DNA from 3 places in the Mycobacterium sp. IDUB_36 genome. Region 3 is predicted to be linked to each of the others. Evidence: predicted binding sites of a transcription regulator. Region 3 holds the regulator's gene; each other region holds the start of a gene.

Region 1 (6,893 bases), 630 kb from region 3:
CGGCCCGGCACAGTTTGATGCCGTTGTAGGCAGCCGGGTTGTGGCTCGCGGTGAACATCGCGCCGGGGCAGTCGAGCCGTCCGGAAGCGAAGTAGAGCTGATCGGTCGACGCCAGCCCGATCCGGACCACGTCCAGACCCTGGCCGGTGACACCGTCGGCGAAGGCGGCGGCCAACGAAGGCGAGCTGTCGCGCATGTCGTAGCCGATGACGACGCGGCCGGCGCCCTCGCTGCGCATCAGCCGGGCAAAGGCGGCGCCGACGTCGTGCACGAACGCCTCGTCGATCTCGGTGCCGACCAGACCTCGCACGTCATACGCCTTGATCACACGGTGAACAGCCGCAGCGGGCCGAGACATCGAGAGGGCTCCTGACGACGGGGACGTGTAGCCCGTCAAGCCTAGCCGGGCGACGATGCGGACCGGCACGGTCCGTTGAGGAGCTCATGCGTGACTCTGTTCGAGCACCCGCACTTCTGCGCCCTGGAGGCAGACGCGATGCAGAAAACTACTCCGACGGGTCGGGCAGCACCCGGAGATGACCGCGCCGGCGGCCGTTGGTGGCCGGGCGGGGAGCAGCGGACGTCAGCACACCGGCGGCCGGCGCCTCGGCCGGTGCGGCGGTCAACTGGCCGGCGACCTCGTGGAATCCGTTCACCGTGCCGCCACCGGCGGCGACGTCGCGTCCCTCCCGCACGGCTTCGGCCAGCGCGATCAGATCGTCTTCGTCGGGGTTGGTGGCCAACGGACCGGCGTGCCGGACCAGGTCCCACCCGCGCGGGGCGGTGATGCGGCCGGCGTGGCTTACGCAGAGGTCCCACGAGTGGGGTTCGCTGGCGACGGCCAGCGGGCCGACGACCGCGGTGGAGTCCGAGTACACGAAGGTCAACGTCGCGACCGCGTAATGCGGACACCCTGGCCGGCAGCAGCGACGAGGAACGTTCACGATCGAGAGGTTATCGTGCGAAAACGTCCACACGGCGGCGGACACGCGCAATGGGTCGGGCCAGGATGCCCAACCGTTACCATCGCCGAGTGAGCGATTCGCGCAGCTCCCCGCGCGGCCGCCGCCCGACGGGTAAGAGGGTCTCGCGCCGCGGCCGCGATATGCGCGGACCCCTGCTGCCGCCGACGGTGCCGGGTTGGCGTAGCCGCGCCGAGCGGTTCGACATGGCCGTCCTCGAGGCCTACGAGCCGATCGAGCGACGCTGGCAGGAGCGGCTGTCCGGGCTCGACGTGGCCGTCGACGAGATCCCCCGCATCTCGGCCAAGGATCCGGGCAACGTGCAGTGGCCACCGGAGGTGGTCGCCGACGGGCCGATCGCGCTGGCCCGTCTGATCGCCGCGGGCGTCGACGTGCGCGGCAGCGCCACGCGCGCGCGAGTTGTGTTGTTTCGCAAGCCGATCGAGCGACGGGCGAAAGACACCGTCGAACTGGCTGAATTGCTGCATGAGATCCTGGTGGCACAGGTGGCCACGTACCTGGACGTCGAACCGTCGGTGATCGATCCGACGATGGAAGACGAATAGCGGACGACCGCGAGCTCAGCCGAAGCCGGGCTCAGCGGGTCATCCGCTATTCGTCAAGCCCTGTAGGTCAGACGATTCCGCGCTTGAGGCGACGACGCTCACGCTCGGAAAGCCCACCCCAGATGCCGAAGCGCTCGTCATGGCCCAGCGCGTACTCCAGGCATTCACTTCGAACCTCGCAGCCGAGGCAGATTTTCTTGGCCTCGCGAGTGGAGCCGCCCTTCTCGGGGAAGAACGCTTCCGGATCCGTCTGAGCGCACAACGCACGGTCTTGCCACTGATCGGTTGCTTCCTCGATTGCCTCGAATTCGTCTTCGAAAGCGTCGGGAACCAAACTCAAATGGGGCCTTTGGGATACCCCTGTCAACGGCAGACCGGGAGCGGTGTGCGGTGTTCCTCCCATTAGCCCCCGAAGGTGTTCATAGGACATGCTCCGCCTCCTCACCTGGTTTCGTAGATCACACGAATGTCACCACTGTTTTGATGTCGGTCATCCCGATTCGAACATTTGATCGAATCTCGGTCTGCGACACCGAATCCGGCCGGCCAACCGAAATGACACTGCTGTGATTACACACGGGTAAGAGTCGATTCGCAAGCGATTGGACAGATTTCCATATCATCTCGTGACCTATTTTTTGCGGCACTGAGGCCGATGGGGCGTGGCGAGTCGGTCACACCAGTCACACAAGGCATTCCGGCACCATGCCCGCGTGTCGGCTTACCGACTCATCCGGGCGTCGGTCCGCCGGCCGCGCGTACTGTCGTGCGGTGTGAAGGTGACGGTTCTGGTCGGCGGGGTGGGCGGCGCGCGCTTCCTGCTCGGGGTGCAGCAGCTTCTCGGTCTCGGCCAATTCGCCTCCGCCTCTGCGAATGACGGTGATCACGAGTTGACGGCGGTCGTCAACATCGGCGACGACGCCTGGATGCACGGCGTGCGCATCTGCCCGGACCTGGACACCTGCATGTACACCCTGGGCGGTGGCATCGACCCCGAGCGCGGCTGGGGCCATCGCGGTGAAACCTGGCACGCCAAAGAGGAACTCGTGGCCTATGGCGTACAGCCGGACTGGTTTCAGCTCGGCGACCGGGACCTGGCCACCCATCTGGTGCGCAGCCAGATGCTGCGCGCCGGCTACCCCCTGTCGCAGGTGACCGCGGCGTTGTGCGACCGATGGCAACCCGGCGCCCGGCTGCTGCCGGCAAGCGACGATCGCTGCGAAACACACGTCGTGATCACCGATCCCGACGACGGCAGTCAGCGCGCGATACATTTCCAGGAGTGGTGGGTGCGCTACCGCGCGCAACTGCCCACCCACAGCTTCGCCTTCGTGGGTGCCGAAAAGGCAACTGCCACAATCGAAGCCACCGATTCCATCGCCGACGCCGACGTCGTCCTGATCGCGCCGTCGAATCCGGTGGTCAGCGTCGGGGCGATCCTGGCGGTACCCGGGATCCGTTCGGCATTGCGGTCGACCAGCGCACCGGTCGTCGGCTACTCCCCGATCATCGACGGAAAGCCGTTGCGCGGGATGGCCGATGAGTGCCTGAAGGTCATCGGCGTGGATTCCACCGCGGAGGCCGTCGGCCAATATCACGGCGCGCGGGCGGGAACGGGCATCCTGGACTGCTGGTTGATTCACGACGGCGACCACGCCGACATCGACGGGATCGCGGTGCGCTCGGTGCCGTTGCTGATGACCGACCCCCCGACGACGGCCGAGATGGTCAAGGCCGGGCTGGATCTAGCGGGGGTGGCGAGATGACCGCGCCGGCGACGATGCATCGCATGGCAATGCTGAGGAGCGGCGCCAGATGACCGAGCACGGCACCGCGTCGCCGATCGAGATCCTGCCGGTGACGGGGCTTCCCGAATTCCGGCCGGGAGACGACCTCGGCGCCGCGCTCGCGACGGCCGCGCCCTGGCTACGCGACGGCGACGTGCTGGTCGTCACCAGCAAGGTGCTGTCCAAGTGCGAAGGCCGGTTGGTGCCCGCCCCGGAAGACCCCGAGGAACGAGACACGTTGCGCCGCAAGCTGGTCGACGCGGAGTCCGTGCGGGTGCTGGCCCGCAAGGGCAGGACGCTGATCACCGAGAACGGGCTGGGTGTCGTGCAGGCCGCGTCCGGCGTCGACGGGTCCAACATCGGCACCGACGAGTTGGCTTTGCTCCCAGTCGATCCCGACGGCAGCGCCGCCGCCCTGCGAGCCGGCCTGCGGGAGAGCCTCGGCGTCACCGTCGGCGTCGTCATCACCGACACCATGGGCCGGGCCTGGCGCAACGGCCAGACCGATGCCGCGGTGGGCGCCGCCGGCGTCTCGGTGCTGCACGGCTATGCCGGTGCGGTCGACCGGCACGGCAACGAGTTGTTGGTCACCGAGGTCGCCGTCGCCGACGAGATCGCCGCAGCCGCCGATCTGGTCAAGGGCAAGCTGACCTCGATACCGGTGGCCGTGGTGCGCGGGCTACCCGCCGGGGTGGTGACCGAGACCAACGCCACCGCACGCCATCTCGTCAGGTCGGGCACCGACGACCTGTTCTGGCTGGGCACCGCCGAGGCCCTGGAACTGGGCCGCCGCCAGGCGCAGTTGCTCCGCCGCTCGGTGCGGCAGTTCGCCGACGACCCGGTGCCACCTGCGCTCGTCGAGGAGGCCGTCGCCGAGGCGCTCACCGCCCCCGCCCCGCACCACACCCGTCCGGTGCGCTTCGTCTGGCTGCAGACCGAGGCCATCCGAGACCGTCTTCTCGCGCGGATGCGGGACAAGTGGCGCGCCGATCTGACCGCTGACGGCAAGCCCGCCGACGCCGTGGAGCGTCGGGTGGCGCGCGGCCAGATCCTCTACGACGCACCCGAAGTCGTGATTCCGTTCCTGGTACCCGATGGCGCACACAGCTATCCGGACGCGGCGCGGACCGACGCCGAGCACACCATGTTCACCGTCGCCGTCGGCGCCGCCGTGCAGGCTCTGCTCGTGGCGCTCGCGGTCCGCGGCGTGGGTAGCTGCTGGATCGGATCGACGATCTTCGTCGCGGATCTGGTTCGCGCGGAACTCGATCTGCCTGGTGACTGGGAACCGTTGGGCGCCATCGCCATCGGCTATCCGCTCGAGCAGTCGGAGCCGCGCGACCCGGTGCCGGTCAGCGATCTGCTGGTGCGCAAGTGAGTGTTCGTACGTCGGCGATCACCCTGCTGTCCGACTGGCAACCGCCGGATCGCGCACAGGATTCGCTGCGCAACGCGGTGCTGGCATTTCTCGACGCCCGCGAGGACGCGTGCCGACGGGAATGCGTGCCCGGGCACATCACCGCGTCGACGCTGGTGCTCGACGACACCGGTGGCCGGGTCTTGCTGACGTTGCATCCGCGGCTGGGCCGCTGGGTTCAATTGGGCGGGCATTGCGAGGATGACGACGCCGACATTCTCGCTGCGGCGCTGCGCGAGGCCACCGAGGAATCCGGTGTGGACGATCTGCGGCTCTCCCCCGACCTGGTGGCCATCAACGTTCACGCGCTGACCTGCTCGCTGGGTGTACCCACCCGCCACCTGGACCTGCAGTTCCTGGCCCATGCGTGCGCCGGGGCGCAGATCGAGATCAGCGACGAGTCCGACGATCTGCGGTGGTGGCCGATCGACGCGCTGCCCGAGGGCGTCGACGACGGTCTGGTCTACCTGGTGCAGCGTGCCGCCGGCCGCGGCAGTCACCGGGAATAGCGGGGCCTCGGAGTTGGCTCTAATCGGGTAGACCCAACCGTCGGATCCCGCGAAGGAACGCCATGACCTCAGCGAAGTACCTGGTGACCGGGGCGGCCGGCGGCATCGGCGGAGTGGGCCGCATGGTCGTCGAAGATCTGCTGACCAGCGGGCTCGCGGTACGCGCCATGGTCCACCGCGACGATGCCCGCGCGGATGCGCTCCGCGACAGCGGCGCCGAGGTCGTCGTCGGAGACCTGACAAATCCGGTCGACGTCGCCGCCGCGCTGGACGGCGTCAGCCGAATGTTCTTCAGCATGAGTGTGTCCGCTTCGTACCTCGAAGCCACGGCCGTGGTGTGTTCGCTGGCCGCCGAACTCAGCGGCCTCGAAGTACTCGTGAACATGTCGCAGATGACCGTGTCGCAGATGACGTCGACCAGCACCACCGAGTCGCATCACCAGAGACTCCACTGGCTCGCCGAACACGTCGTCGACTGGTCCCCGGTGCCGGCCGTCCACGTCAGGCCCACGGCATTCCTGGAGAATCCGTTGTTCACCACGCTCGCTGCGCGTTCCATCCGCGAGCAGGGCGTGCTCGCACTACCTTTCGGCGCCGGCCGCACATCACCCATCGCGGCCCGCGACGTGGCCGACGTCGTCGCCGTCATACTGCGTGACCCCGCCGAGCATGTCGGCGCCGTATACGAGCTGACCGGGCCCGCCGCCCTCGACATCGACGGGCTCGCGGCGCAGTACAGCCGCGCGCTGGGGCGCGACATCGCCGGGCACCGCCTGGACGTCGACGACTGGGAGCGTGAGCTCACCGGCATCGGACTCGATGCGCATGTGCAGGAACACATTGCGACGATGGCGCGGCTCCATCGCGAGGACCGCTACGACCGCTCTACCGGCCAGGTGCAGGCGATCACCGGCCGATCACCGCAGACGGTCGAGTATTTCGTCGGCGCCCACCGCGAGCTCTTCGCCTAGACGTCGCTGGAGTAGCGGATCCCGCCGTCGGGAATCTGGACGCCCGGCCACACCCGTGCGCCGCGCAACAGTTCGCAGCGCGCTCCGATGTCGGCGCCGTCGCCGATCACGCCGTCGCGGATCAGTGCTCGCGGGCCGATGCGCGCGCCGAACCCGATGATCGATCGCTCGATCACACTGCCCGCCTCGATCCGCACGCCGTCGAAGACGACCGCGCCGTCGAGCCTTGCGCCCGGGCCGATCTCGGCACCGCGCCCCACGACCGTGCCGCCGATCAGCAGCGCCCCCGGCGAGACCGCGGCGCCGTCGTGCACCAACTGCTCACCGCGATGGCCGCCCAGCGCCGGCGACGGCGCGATGCCACGCACCAGGTCGGCCGAGCCGCGGACAAAGTCCTCCGGGGTGCCCATGTCACGCCAGTAGCTGGTGTCGACGTAGCCGCACACCTTGACCCCGTCGGCCAGCAGCGCGGGGAACACCTCACGCTCGACCGACACCTCCCGGCCGCGCGGGATCCGGTCGATCGTCTCGCGCGTGAACACGTAACAACCCGCGTTGATCTGGTCGGTCGGCGGGTCCGCGGTCTTTTCCAAAAATGCTGTCACACGGCCGTTTTCGGTCGGCACGCACCCGAACGCCCGCGGGTCGCCGACCCGGACCAGGTGCAGCGTCAGGTCGGCC
Region 2 (6,893 bases), 2.7 Mb from region 3:
TAGCTCGACATGGGTCATCTACGGAAGGCAATAGCGGGGCTCGCGATCGTGGCAGCCGCTGTGATGTACGGCGTGATCGGAGCGGCTCCGCCCGGCCACGCCGATCCCCCGATCTGCGGCACTCGGGACACACCTCAGTGCGCCGGTGGCAGTCCGCTGACCCCTGAACAGCAGTGCGCCTTCACCGCTTGGCGGACGATGATGCCCTGCAACTGGCTGGGCCAGCAGGTGCCGCAGGGCACCCCCGGAAGCTGGGGTTAACGAAACCAGCTGAAGCACAGTACGTTTGGAGATCCCGTGACGCAATCGACCAGCTACCGGCTGCTCCAGGTCGCACTCGTCTTCTTCGGCACGGTGATGTTGCTCGTCTAACCACTGGCAGTGGTGTGGCCATCGGGATGGGCATGGCATCACGGTCCGGCGCACCACTCCGATTACTTCATGATGATCGTCGGGCTGTACGTGACGCTGGGACTGTTCCTGTTCAACGCGGCTAGGCGGCCTGAGGCCCATGTCAGCCTGATCTGGTTCACCGTGTGGTCGAGTGTGGTGCACGCTCTGGTGATGGCCGTCGAGTCGGTCAAGGGACAACACCACATGGGGACTTGTGGGGTGATGTCCCGGCGCTGCTGCTGGCCGCGGTGGTGCTGGCGGTCCTGCTACGCGCGTCGGGCATCGCGTCACCTGCGGTCGATTCGCCGCGCGAAGTGGTGTGATCTGGATTAACGTCAGCACATGAAAGTTCGATGTACCAGGTGGGCGACGCTGTTGTCCGCGGTGGCCGTCACCCTGGCGTGCGCGTCGCCGGCGTCAGCCGATGCCACCGATGACGCGGTGGTGGTGGCCCTCGCCAAGCGCAACATCGTGATCAACGACGACAACCGCGATGCGATGCTCGCCGAGGCTCACATGGTGTGCGACGGGTTGGACAAGCACTACAACGCAAGCGCGCTGGCCATGAAGTTGGTCGGTGACACCGATCTCAACGTCAGCCAATCCAGCTTCTTCATCGGGGTCGCCGTGTCGGCCTACTGCCCGCAGTACAAGTCGCGCTCCAACGCCACAGCCTAGAACGGCGGCGGGTCGTCCCCGGATAACCCGCCGGCATTCGGCACGGTGCGTTGCCGCGCCAGCCGGTCGTCGCGATTGCGGTTGCGCTCAGCGGTAATTCGCTGTGACCGATGCTGGGCCCGGGTACGCCGACGAGTCGGCATCATCGCCGCACGATCGCCGCACGGCGTCTCGCGCGTCCGCTTGGCGTCGGACACGTCCCCGGTCGGTGCCGTCAGCGCCGGGAACAGGATCGCACTCCCGGGGCTCGTCACATAGGTCTGCCCCGCCGGCAGCCGCCAGATCACCGTGCCATCGCTGAGTTGCTGATCGCGCCAGCCCCAAAAGGTCTTGAGCAGATGATGTTTCCGGCATAGGCACTTCAAATTGGACGGATGCGTCCGGCCGCCGTCGGCGTAGGGAATCGTGTGGTCGATGTCGCAGCGCGTTGCGGGCCGATCGCAACCCGGTGCGCGACAGGTCAGATCGCGGCAGCGGACGAAGTCGGCCAATTTCGCCGACGGCGAGTAACCCGGCTCAACCGCGGCCGGAAATGCCAACGGCCGCAGTGTCGCCGACTTCGCCAGCTCGGCAATCACCTGCGGCGGAATCAACTCGTCGACGCCGGCCATGTAGCCGGGCGCGCTGCCGGTGCCGTCGGCGCTGGCCTGCTCGGCCACGATGTGGATGACCACATTGCGGTTGCGCAGTCGGCCCCGCATGGCGGTGCAGCCAGAATCGCCGCACGTGCACATCATCCGGTCGGCACCCGCCACCAAGGCGGCCAGGGCGTCCGCCCGCCGCTGCGCTTTGGTTCGCGGATCAGCCTCGCACACTGTGCCCGCCAGCTCGTCCAGCCGGCGATCCAGGGCTTGCGCGGTGCTGGCGAATACGTTTCCGTACACCTCGGCGATACCCGACATCGACCGCGAGACATTCAGATAGCGGTCCTTGATCTCTTTGTCGGCCCGCCGTATCGCGTCCCGATCGACCTGCGACACAATGGCGTCCACCCGCATCGCCATCTTGCCGCGGGTCAGCGACGGCCAGCGCGGCGCCCGCAGTGCCACCTGCTCGTCGACCGCGGCCAGTGCCGCCTCGTCGATGATCAACGCGGTGCGACAGGCGATCACGGTGAACATCGAGTAGTTGATCTCGCCGGCCGCCAGGCACTCGCCGACCTTGGGTAGGCGTTCGCGCATCGTCTCGGCGTCGCGCATGAAACTCGACGCCAGAGCTCGGCTGATCCGAAGGGCCGCAGCCAGTTCCGCCGATATTTCATCCCAGAGATCGGCTACCCACTGCGAGCGGTCCCCGTGCTGGCGGTAACGCAGCTGCATGAGATCCGCGATCACATTGAGTCGCTTCGCCGTGGCTTGGGCCTCCACCCGCGCCGCGGTGCGGGCCTGTTCGATCAGCGCGACCGACTCGCCGGTCGTCGTCAGATCCATCGAATCGAACATACATTCGAATGTAGCGCCACCCTCCGACAGGATCCCCGATGACGCCCTACCGAAGCCGGGTGAAGAAACTAGAACATGTTTCAGAAATGGGGTTCCCCGACCGTCGGCGGCTTGTTACGGTGGCGCCCGTGATCCTGGACAAATTCCGACTCGACGACCAAGTTGCCATCGTCACCGGCGGCGGACGCGGTCTCGGCGCTGCCATCGCCCTGGCATTCGCCGATGTCGGCGCCGACGTGCTGATCGCATCGCGCACTCAATCCGAACTAGAGGCCGTTGCCGACAAGATCCGTGCCGCGGGCCGGCGAGCCCACATCGTCACCGCAGACCTGGCCCAGCCGGAGGTCACCGCCGAACTGGCGGCCCAAGCGGTCGAGGCCTTCGGGCGGCTGGACATCGTCGTCAACAACGTCGGCGGAACCATGCCCAACGGGCTGCTGACCACCTCGACGAAAGACCTCAAGAGCGCGTTCACCTTCAACGTCGCCACCGCCCACGCATTGACCACCGCCGCCGTGCCGCTGATGCTCGAGCACTCCGGCGCGGGCAGCATCATCAACATCACCTCGACCATGGGACGCGTCGCGGGCCGCGGCTTCGCGGCCTACGGGACCGCCAAGGCCGCGCTCGCCCACTACACCCGGCTCGCCGCGCTCGACCTGTGCCCGCGAGTCCGGGTCAACGCGATCGCGCCCGGCTCGATCGCCACGTCCGCCCTGGACGTCGTCGCCTCCAACGACGAGCTGAGGGAGCCGATGGAAAAGGCCACGCCACTCAGGAGGCTGGGTCAACCTGACGAAATCGCCGCCGCCGCGGTGTATCTGGCCTCACCCGCCGGTGCCTACCTGACCGGCAAGGTGATCGAAGTCGACGGCGGCATCACCTTCCCCAACCTCGACCTACCGATCCCGGATCTGTGACATGACAATAAGAGTCGCCGCAATCGGCACTGGCAACGTCGGCATCCACGCTCTCAAAGCGCTGATCACCAACCCGGATTACGAACTCACCGGGGTTTGGGTCTCCTCCGACGCCAAGGCCGGCAAGGATGCCGGAGAGCTTGCCGGCCTTGATGTATCGACAGGAGTCAAGGCCACCACCGACCTCGACGCGGTGCTGGCCACCAGCCCGCAGTGCGCGGTCTACACCGCCCTGGCGGACAATCGGTTGCCCGACGCACTCGAGGATTACCGGCGCATTCTGGCCGCCGGTGTCAACGTGGTCGGCAGCAGCGCCGTGTTCCTGCAATACCCTTGGCAGGTGCTGCCGGACAACATGCTCAAGCCGATCGAAGACGCTGCACGCGAAGGCAATTCGAGCCTGTTCGTCAATGGCATCGATCCCGGTTTCGCCAACGATCTGATTCCGCTCGCGCTGGCCGGAACGTGCCAGAGCGTCCAGCAGATCCGCTGCATGGAGATCGTCGATTACGCCACCTATGACAGCGCAGCGGTGATGTTCGACGTGATGGGCTTCGGTAAGCCGCTCGACGACATCCCGATGCTGCTGCAGCCGGGCGTGCTGAGTCTGGCCTGGGGTTCGGTCGTGCGCCAACTCGCGGCGGGCCTGGGCGTCGAACTCGACTCGGTCACCGAACGCCAGGAGCGGGTCCCGGCGCCCGAGGACTTCGACATCGCATCCGGGCACATTTCTAAAGGCACTGCCGCCGCACTGCGGTTCGAGGTGCAGGGCATGGTGGACGGTCATCCCGTCGTCGTCCTCGAACACGTCACCCGGTTGCGCGAGGACCTGTGCCCGGACTGGCCGCAGCCGGCCCAGCCCGGCGGTTGCTACCGGGTCGAGATCACCGGCGAACCGTCGTACGCCATCGATGTCTGCCTGAGCAGCCCCAACGGCGACCACAACCACGCCGGCCTGGTTGCCACCGCGATGCGGGTGGTCAACGCGATTCCCGCCGTCGTCGCCGCACCGGCCGGAATCCGGACCACGCTGGACCTCCCGCTGATCACCGGTCGTGGGCTGTACTCGGTGTCCTGACAGTTCGGCTAACCTAACTTTCTTATTCGACGATCGAAAGAGAGCTAGGTGCCTCAGGACACCCGTGCCCGGCTGAAGACCGGGTGGTATCTGCTCGGCCCTGCCTTCGTCGCCGCCATTGCCTACGTCGACCCGGGCAATGTGGCCGCGAACATCAGCGCCGGCGCCCAATTCGGCTTCGCGCTGCTCTGGGTGATCGTCCTGGCGAACGTGATGGCCGGTCTCGTGCAATACCTTTCGGCAAAGCTGGGCCTGGTCACCGGGCGCACCTTGCCCGAAGCGATCGGCGAGAAGCTGAGTCGCCCGGCCCGGCTGGCGTTCTGGCTGCAGGCCGAAGTCGTCGCGATGGCCACCGATGTGGCCGAGGTGATCGGCGGCGCTATCGCGCTGCACATTCTGTTCGGGCTGCCGTTGTTGCTCGGCGGCGTCGTCACCGGCGTGGTCTCGCTACTGCTGCTGCGCGTTCAGGACCAGCGCGGTCAGCAGATCTTCGAGCGGGTGATCACCGGGCTGCTGCTGGTGATCGCGATCGGCTTCACCGCCAGCTTCTTCGTCGCGACGCCGCCGCCCGGCGAGGTCGTCGGCGGTCTGGTGCCGCGATTCCTGGGCAAGGAAAGCGTGCTGCTCGCCGCGGCCATTCTGGGAGCGACGGTGATGCCGCACGCGGTGTATCTGCACTCCGGGTTGGCCCGCGACCGGCACGGCCACCCCGATCCGGGTCCGCAACGACGCCGCCTGCTGCGGATCACCCGACTGGACGTCGGGCTGGCGATGGTGGTCGCGGGCGGGGTGAACGCCGCGATGCTCCTGGTGGCCGCGCTGAACATGCGCAATCGCGGTGACATCAGCTCCATCGAGGTGGCCTACGCCGCGGTGCACGATACAGTCAGCCCGCTGGTTGCCGCGCTCTTCGCGGTCGGGCTGCTGGCTTCGGGGCTGGCCTCGGCATCGGTCGGCGCCTACGCCGGCGCGATGATCATGCAGGGTCTGCTGCACCGGTCGATACCGATGGTGTGGCGGCGGCTCGCGACGCTGGCGCCGGCGCTGCTGATCCTGGCCCTGGGTTTCAATCCCACCCGCACATTAGTGCTGTCGCAGGTCGTGTTGTCATTCGGAATTCCGTTCGCGTTACTTCCGCTGGTTCGACTCACCGGCGATCGCGCGCTGATGGGGGCTGACACCAATCACCGACTCACCACGGTCGCTGGTTGGGTGATCGGCACGCTGATCAGCGTGCTCAATGTGGTGCTGATCTATCTGACGGTCAGCGCCACAGGCTAGGCCGCGCGTCGGAGTTCTCGTTCTCCCACCGGTGTTTTCCGGTGCCTTCGAGCGCGTTGAGCTCGTCGAGCAACGCGTCCATCTGGGCGAGTGACGGCATCTCCTTGCCCCGCTCGCGGTAGGCATCACGAACGCTGGCCAGTAGCCGCAACTCGCGCTCGATGGTCTCCCGGTCCCGTGTGCCTTGGTCTTCCGCCCCGCGCATTCACCAATCTTTTCACCTCGGACCGCGCTTCCATGGCACGACTCGTGGAATTAACTATTTGCTCAGACGTCGTTCGAACACGCGGGCCGTCGAGGTCGATACTTCGCTCGGCTAACATCGACCCGTGACGCAGCGGCGCCGTCATTCCTATTTCGCGTACGGGTCCAACCTGTGCGTGCAGCAGATGGCGCGACGGTGCCCTGATGCGGCCAGCCCGCGCCGGGCGGTGCTCGCCGACCACGACTGGCTGATCAACCAGCGCGGCGTGGCGACGGTCGAGCCGTTCGACGGAACGCGGGTGCACGGCGTGGTCTGGGATGTCTCCGACGACGACCTGGCCGCCCTGGACAGCGCCGAGAGCGTGCCGGCGCACTACAGCCGCAATCAGATGACGATCGAGACCGAAGGCGGACCGGCGGACGCCTGGGTCTACGTCGATCACCGGGTGAATCCGGGTCCGCCGCGGCCCGGTTATCTCGAGCGGATCATCGACGGCGCGCTCCATCACGGATTGCCGCAGAGCTGGATCGATTTCTTACGACGGTGGGATCCGTCGCGCTGGCCCAAGCCGCGGTCGAAGCCCACAACGCCTGCGCCGCAGACGCTTTTGGAGTTACTCGCCGAGCCGGGCATCGCCGAGGTCAGCCGGCTGCGGTCCCGGTTCGGCTTCCTGGCCATTCACGGTGGCGGCTTGGAGGAGATGACTGACGTGATCGCCGAACGGGCCGCCGACGCGGCCGGGGCGTCGGTGTATCTGATCCGGCATCCCGACCGGTATCCGCACCACCTGGCGTCAGCCCACTTCCTGGCTGAGGAGTCTGAGCGCTTGGCGGAGTTCCTCGACCACGTCGATGTCACGGTGTCGCTGCACGGCTACGGGCGAATCGGCCGCGCCA
Region 3 (6,893 bases):
CACGCAGAAGTTCACCGGTGGCCAGATCGCCTGGAACAAGACCAAGAACAGCTACACCACCCAACCGGCCAACTTGGCATCGGCGCTGTCCGGCTTGCAGGTGCCCGGCCAGAAGGCCCCGGCCGGGTCTGCAGCGCCCAACGCCGGGACCAGTTGGCTGAGCGGGCACAAGGTATGGCTGTTGGCGGGAGCCGCCGGGCTGTTGTTGATCGGCCTGGTGGCGCTGCTGGCGCGGTGGTGGGCGCGGCGTCGGGCCGCCCGACGCGGCCGGTCCGACGCTCTCGGCGATTCCGACGACGCCGGCTACGAACCGGCGACCGAGTCGGTGTCACAGTGGTCCCCGGAGGGCGACAGCGATCTGGCGTCGTCGAGTCTGTCCAGCGACTACCGTCCGCCGCGGCCGCGGACGGTCCGGCTGCCCAATCAACCGTCGAGTGCGTGGATGCCGCCGAGCCAGCGAAGTCTGGTCGACGAGTTGCTCGCCGACGACGAAACCGACAGTCCTGATCAGCTTTCCGAGTTCGACGAGCTCGACCACGACGACGAGTTCGATCACGACGACGAGTTCGACCGCGACGCGGAGTTTGATCAGGCCGACGAGTTCGACCGCGCCGACGAATTCGACCACGCCGCCGGCTTCGACCACGGTTCCGATCAGCAGTTCGATGCGGACACCGACGATGTCGACACCGACCCGACCGGGATTCCGATCGCGGGCGACAGCCGGGGAGGACGGCACGCTGCCGATGACGGTGAGGATGCCCTCGTCACAGAGGCCGTCCCCATCGCGCGAATTGCGCCGGGGCAGTTGGCGATTCATCTTCCGATGGACGACCCGTATCAGGTCCCGGACGGATACCCCGTCAAGGCCAATGCCAGCTCAGGGCTCTACTACATGCCCGATAGTGGGTTGTACGAAGACACCCAGGCCGAAATCTGGTTCGCCACAGAGGAAGTCGCCAAGGCGAACGGCTTTCACAGGGCCGGATAGACCCGCTTCAGTCGGTCAGATTTTACGGATGACCGTGACGACCTTGCCGAGCACGGCGGCGTCGTTGCCCGGGATGGGGTCGAACGCCGGGTTGTGGGGCATCAGCCAGACTTGGCCGCTGGTGCGTTTGAACGTCTTGACGGTGGCTTCCCCGTCGATCATCGCGGCCACGATGTCGCCGTTGTCGGCGACGTTCTGCTGACGCACAACCACCCAGTCGCCGTCGCAGATGGCGGCGTCGACCATCGATTCACCGACCACCTTGAGCAGAAACAGCGCACCTTCGCCGACGAGTTCGCGAGGCAACGGGAAGACGTCTTCGACGGCCTCCTCGGCCAGGATCGGCCCACCGGCGGCAATCCTGCCCAGCACCGGGACGTAGGTCGGTTCCGGTAGCGCGTCCGAGCCGGCGACGTCGGTCACCACCGGCGGCCGCGACACGTCCTCGGCGGAGCGGACGTCGACGGCGCGCGGTCGATTCGGGTCGCGGCGGAGGTAGCCCTTCTTCTCCAGCGTGCGCAGCTGATGAGCGACGGACGAGGTCGAAGTGAGGCCGACCGCGTCGCCGATTTCCCGGATGCTCGGCGGATAACCGCGACTGGTGACCGAGGCGCGGATGACGTCGAGGATGGTGCGTTGGCGCGGTGTCAGCCCTGATTCCGCAGGTCGAGTGGGCCGTTCAAGCTCGGCGTGCGGTGTATCGCTATCGCTCATACGGACGAATGTAGCGGCATTTCGCCTCGATATCAAACATGTGTTCGACGCATGTCGCGATTCTGGCCTGGTCAGACCGGTCGAACTTGTCGGAGGGCCGCTTTATGGTCATCAGCGTGTGCAACAGTTCGATCACATGTTCGGTTTTCGAACACACTATCGACTACTCTTCGAACAAGTGATCGACCACGAGCCGACTGGAGGAACGCACATGATGCAGATCGAGACAACCTCGCGGAGCCCACAGACCCGGGTTCGCCCGGTTCAGGTGCGACCGGCCGGCCGCAGCGGCCGCCCGGGGTCCCGTGGGCCGCAGCCGTCGCGGCCCGTCGCCGCACCGCCGCGATACCGGGGTACCGGAGTCCTGATGTCGAACGCGTCGCACCGGCCGCGTCCGATCACTCCGGCCACCACGGTGGCGCTCGCCATGATCGCCGCCGGCATCACGGTGTGGCTGGGATTCGTGGCGCACTTCGGCGGCATGCTGCACGCCGGTCCTCAAAAAGCCGCTGTGCAGATGCCTGACCAGCTGGCTGTCGTCCGGGTCGAGCCGGGGGAGACGTTGCAGCATCTGGCGGCCCGGGTGGCCCCGGACGCGCCGACCAGTCAGGTCACCGCCCGCATCCGCGAGCTCAACGAGCTCGACTCCTCGGCGGTCACGGCCGGGCAGACGCTGATTGCGCCGGTGGGCTGAGCCGTTTACCAGCTGCGACACCCGGTGATGCTAGGCCGCTGCCCGACCGCGCGGGTAGGCTCGGAGTGGATTGGGACACTCCCAAGTCCGTGCGGCGAAGGAGCGGCCATGCACTGCCCGTTCTGTCGGCATCCCGATTCGCGAGTCGTCGACTCCCGTGAAGCCGATGAGGGACAGGCGATTCGGCGCCGCCGCTCATGCCCCGAATGCGGCCGGCGATTCACCACCGTGGAGACCGCGGTGTTGGCAGTGGTGAAGCGCAGTGGCGTGACGGAACCGTTCAGCCGGGAAAAGGTGATGCGCGGGGTGCGGCGCGCGTGCCAGGGCCGGCACGTCGACGACGACGCGCTGAGCCTGCTCGCGCAACAGGTCGAAGACACGGTTCGGGCCGGCGGGTCGCCGGAAGTCCCCAGTAACGAAGTCGGCCTTGCGATTCTCGGCCCGCTTCGCGACCTCGACGAAGTGGCTTATCTGCGATTCGCTTCGGTGTACCGGTCCTTCGAGTCCGCAGCAGATTTCGAGCGCGAGATCAAAGCGCTCCGCGCCCACCGGAAGGTGCCGGCGTCCGGTTGACCGAGGTCGTACTGTCGGACCATGACGCAGGTGGTGCGAACCCAGGTCTGTGTTGCCGGCGGCGGTCCCGCGGGCATGGTCCACGCGCTACTGCTGGCCCGCGCGGGGATCGACGTCACCGTGTTGGAGAAGCACAACGACTTTCTGCGTGACTTCCGCGGCGATACTGTGCATCCGAGCACGCTGCGGGTCATCGACGAGCTCGGGCTGATCGACGAGTTTCTGCGCCTCCCGCACACCAAAATCAACCGTGTCGTTTTCGACACCGACGGCACCCTGCGCACCTTCGGAAACTTCAGCGCGCTGAAGTGGCTCGGCCTGAAACAGCCGTACATCGCCCTGATGCCGCAGTGGGATTTTTTGGACTTCCTGGCCGAAAAGGCAAGCGCGTATCCGGAATTCAGGCTGATTCGCAACGCCGAGGTCACCGATCTCATCCTCGACGGCGATCGGGTGGTCGGGGTTCGCACACCCGAGTTGGAAGTGCACTCGCAGCTCGTCATCGGGGCTGACGGACGTCGATCGGCGGTGCGGGCCGTGGCCGGGCTGGAGTTGGCGGCCGCGCACTCACCGATAGATGTGTTGTGGTTTCGGCTGAACTGGCGGCCTGGCGACCCGCGGGAACTCATCGGGGTGCTGCGCCGCGGCCTGATGATGGCCATGATCTATCGCGGCGACTACTGGCAGGTCGCATACCTGGTCCCTAAAGGTGAAAACCCCAGGGACGGTTCGCTGGACGCGTTCAAGCAGCGGCTGGTGTCTGTGCAGCCGCAGCTGGCCGAACACGTCGACGATCTGCATTCCTGGGATGACACCAGCCAGCTCGATGTGCGGGTGGATCGGCTCAAGACCTGGTGGCGCGAAGGCCTGCTGTGTATCGGCGATGCCGCACATGCGATGTCGCCGGCCGGCGGGGTCGGCATCAATCTGGCGGTGGCCGACGCCGTTGCCGCCGCCAACATCCTGGCCGGCCCGCTGTCGAAAGGTCACCTCACCGAAGCTGATCTCGCCAAGGTGCAGCGCCGCCGCGAGCTTCCCGCCCGGATCATCCAGGCCGGCCAAATCTTCGTGCAGGACAACGCGATCGAGAAGAATCTGACCGGCGACCTCTCGCGGATATCGGTCCCGAAATTCGTGGGACGCGGACCGCTGCAGTTCATTCCGCCGATCGTTGTCGGCAGGGGATTTCGGCCGGAGCGTGTCCGCACGCCCGACGTTCACGTCGCTTGACGTGCAGTGTCACTACCCGCAGCAGTCGGCGTCGGGCGGCGTTGTCGCGGGGTTAGGCTGGCGGGATGCCGCCCGACCTGCACCCCAACCTGACAGCCTTAGCGCCGTTGCTGGGTAGTTGGCGGGGACGTGGATCGGGCGAATACCCGACCATCGAGCCGTTCGACTATCTCGAGGAAGTCACCTTCTCCCACGTGGGCAAGCCGTTTCTGGTGTACGGCCAGAAGACCAGGGGAGCCGCCGACGGTCTGCCACTGCACGCCGAGTCGGGCTACCTCCGCGTACCGCGTTACAACGAAGTCGAATTCGTGCTGGCGCATCCGAGTGGCGTCACCGAGATCGAGGTCGGCAGATATATCGCCGACGGCGCCACGATCGAACTTGAATTGGCGACGACGCAGATCGGCCTGACGCCGACGGCCAAGGAGGTGACGTCGCTCGGCCGGCGCTTCCGGCTCGACGGCGACGAGCTCTCGTACTCCGTGCAGATGGGCGCCGTAGGACAACCGCCGCAGCATCACCTTTCAGCTGTGTTGCATCGCACGACCTAGCGGATCTGCCGGACTCCGTCGTTGGTGACCCGACCCCCGACCCGCACCCAACCCGCTGGGCTCGAAGAGGTTTCGATGACCGAGCCTTTGCCCTGGGTTATCAGCAAATCACGACCCAGGTGGGCGGTGATGCGGACGGCTGCGGAGCCCGTTGCTTCGTCTTCTGCCACACCGAGATTGGCGGCGAACATCCGCGCTCGCAGTAGCCCGGCCGGCTCGTCGACCCATGTCCACAGGTAGTGGGCCACGTCGTCGGAGTAATCGGTCGGATCGGCGGCCGTCAGCGCGTCGACGCCGTCCAACTCGCGAATGGCGAACTCCGGCGACCACTCCGGGCGGGCGCTGACAGCGGTGACGTCCCGGGCGTAGTCCACCCGCACGGTTCCGGCCGCCACCCGCAGTGTGCGCACCGGCGCGCCGATCGATCGCAACCACCACGCCGCTCCGACCGTTGGATGCCCGGCGAATGCCAACTCGGTCTGCGGGGTGTAGATCCGGGCGTGTGCGGTCGTTGCGTCCGTCGCGGGGAGGTCGACGAAAATGGTTTCGCTGTAACCCAACTCGGCCGCGATGTCCTGATGATGACTTGAATCGACCGTTGCCGCGTCGACCACGCCGAGTGGATTGCCGAAAGCACCCGATGCATCGGTGAAGACTCGCAACACCGTCGCGTCGATGCTCACAGCAGCGACTCTACGGTGTCATTGAGCGGTCAGGTGGCGCTGCGCTCGTCGGCACCCATGGCTTCCAGTACCGCGACCCGGGTGTCGATGGAACCGGTGAGAGATTGCGCGCCACCACCGGTGCGGAGCAGTTCGCGAAGCGCGGTCTGGTCGTAGTCGGCGGGCGCGGTGGTGTCGATGAAGCGTTCGACGACTTCGATGAAGCGGTCGGGGTCGTCGTGGAACGGGAAGTGCCCGGAGCGCTCGAAGATCTCGAGTTGGGAGCCCGGCATGGCGGCATGGGCCATGTGGGCGTGACTGACGGGCACGACGACATCATCGCTGCCCCAGATGATCTGAACCGGAACGGATTGCGTCAAATAACAGCGGTCGAGCATGGTGACGCTCTGGCCGCGCCAGTCCACGACTGCGCGCAAGGTCCGGGTGAACGCCGCCGAGGCCATCGGCTCCGGCAGGCCGGCCAAGATCCTCAGCATGTCGGGCAGGTCGTGGCCCACCGCGGTCGAGCCCAGCAGCAATCCCGCTGCGCGTCCGAAGAGCTGTAAAGCGGGCAGTACCAGCGGGAGTCGCAGCAAGGTCAGCGCCTCGCTGCCCAACGGCAGCGACGCCAGCCGCAACATGAGGTGGACGTCTTTGGTGACCCCACCGGCGCCGACCAGAATCAATCGCTCGACCAGCTGGGGAAATTGGTAGGTGAACTGCATCGCGACACCGCCGCCGAGCGAATGGCCGATGACGGTAACGCGTTCGATGTCCAGGACGGAAAGCAGGTCACGCATCCCGTTCGCGTAGGCCGCTGTCGAGTAATCCGCCCGTGGCTTGTCCGACTGGCCGTGGCCCAGCAGATCGACCGCAATGACGGTAAACCGTTGCGCGAGTTTCGATTGCACCGTCGACCAGGTGGTCGAATTGTCACCGATCCCGTGGATCAGCAGGATCACCGGACCGGAGCCCGCGATGCGGAACGCGCGCCGATACCCGTGCACCGTCCGGAATTGCAGCTGCGGCGTAACCTCGCGTACCGAGCGAAGATTGGGCTTGCGCTGAGTCATGACGCCAACTTCGCTGTCGGGCTGGGAGACATCAGGGCCACTCCTCCTCATCGCTACGCTCTGCTGTGTCGTGGCCCGGGGAGGGCGACCTAGATCGGATCGTCGTCGTCGGACTTCTTGTCGGCCTGCTGCGCGAGAAAGCGTTCGAACTCCGCGCCGAGTTCATCACCGCTGGGCAGATCCTCGTCCCGACTCAGCAACGACCGGTTCTCCTGAGCAGCGATGAAGGCATCGTACTGGCGCTCCAGCGCGGCCACCACTTGAGCGACATCTGTGCTGGCCTCGACCTGCTCGTCGATCTTGACCCGGACGTCGGCAGCCGCCTCGGTCAAGGCATTCACCGGCAGTTGTAACGACCCGGTCTTCGACAACTGCTCCAGCAGCGCCTGTGCCGCTGCCGGATAG

Evidence for each region. Region 3 encodes LexA, which represses DNA repair genes until DNA is damaged. Its sites were predicted from a motif close to CGAACANNTGTTCG; they were not measured.
Region 1: a site for LexA is predicted at 2,030-2,043, ahead of cofD (2-phospho-L-lactate transferase). Genes of this name have one in related genera too.
Region 2: a site for LexA is predicted at 2,507-2,520, ahead of ACZYW1_RS15790 (HNH endonuclease signature motif containing protein). Genes of this name have one in related genera too.

Annotation. Positions count from the first base shown of each region.
Region 1 covers NZ_JBVAXH010000001.1:1,129,012-1,135,904, forward strand. Annotated here, with positions in the region: gene ACZYW1_RS05525 (phosphomannomutase/phosphoglucomutase) at 1-358, opposite strand, end outside; gene ACZYW1_RS05530 (DUF3499 domain-containing protein) at 507-944, opposite strand; gene ACZYW1_RS05535 (metallopeptidase family protein) at 1,106-1,528, shown strand; gene ACZYW1_RS05540 (WhiB family transcriptional regulator) at 1,596-1,958, opposite strand; gene cofD (2-phospho-L-lactate transferase) at 2,302-3,294, shown strand; gene ACZYW1_RS05550 (coenzyme F420-0:L-glutamate ligase) at 3,344-4,693, shown strand; gene ACZYW1_RS05555 (NUDIX hydrolase) at 4,690-5,241, shown strand; gene ACZYW1_RS05560 (NAD(P)H-binding protein) at 5,304-6,212, shown strand; gene manB (mannose-1-phosphate guanylyltransferase) at 6,209-6,893, opposite strand, start outside.
Region 2 covers NZ_JBVAXH010000001.1:3,171,902-3,178,794, reverse strand. Annotated here, with positions in the region: gene ACZYW1_RS15805 (hypothetical protein) at 10-261, shown strand; partial or broken gene ACZYW1_RS15800 (DUF6632 domain-containing protein) at 376-716, shown strand; gene ACZYW1_RS15795 (DUF732 domain-containing protein) at 736-1,071, shown strand; gene ACZYW1_RS15790 (HNH endonuclease signature motif containing protein) at 1,068-2,501, opposite strand; gene ACZYW1_RS15785 (SDR family oxidoreductase) at 2,642-3,433, shown strand; gene ACZYW1_RS15780 (NAD(P)H-dependent amine dehydrogenase family protein) at 3,435-4,511, shown strand; gene ACZYW1_RS15775 (Nramp family divalent metal transporter) at 4,560-5,792, shown strand; gene ACZYW1_RS15770 (hypothetical protein) at 5,776-5,997, opposite strand; gene ACZYW1_RS15765 (poly-gamma-glutamate hydrolase family protein) at 6,182-6,893, shown strand, end outside.
Region 3 covers NZ_JBVAXH010000001.1:500,527-507,419, reverse strand. Annotated here, with positions in the region: gene ACZYW1_RS02405 (LGFP repeat-containing protein) at 1-991, shown strand, start outside; gene lexA (transcriptional repressor LexA) at 1,007-1,705, opposite strand; gene ACZYW1_RS02395 (LysM peptidoglycan-binding domain-containing protein) at 1,920-2,399, shown strand; gene nrdR (transcriptional regulator NrdR) at 2,508-2,972, shown strand; gene ACZYW1_RS02385 (FAD-dependent oxidoreductase) at 2,994-4,202, shown strand; gene ACZYW1_RS02380 (peroxynitrite isomerase) at 4,268-4,753, shown strand; gene ACZYW1_RS02375 (PhzF family phenazine biosynthesis protein) at 4,750-5,436, opposite strand; gene ACZYW1_RS02370 (alpha/beta fold hydrolase) at 5,466-6,488, opposite strand; gene ACZYW1_RS02365 (proteasome assembly chaperone family protein) at 6,578-6,893, opposite strand, start outside.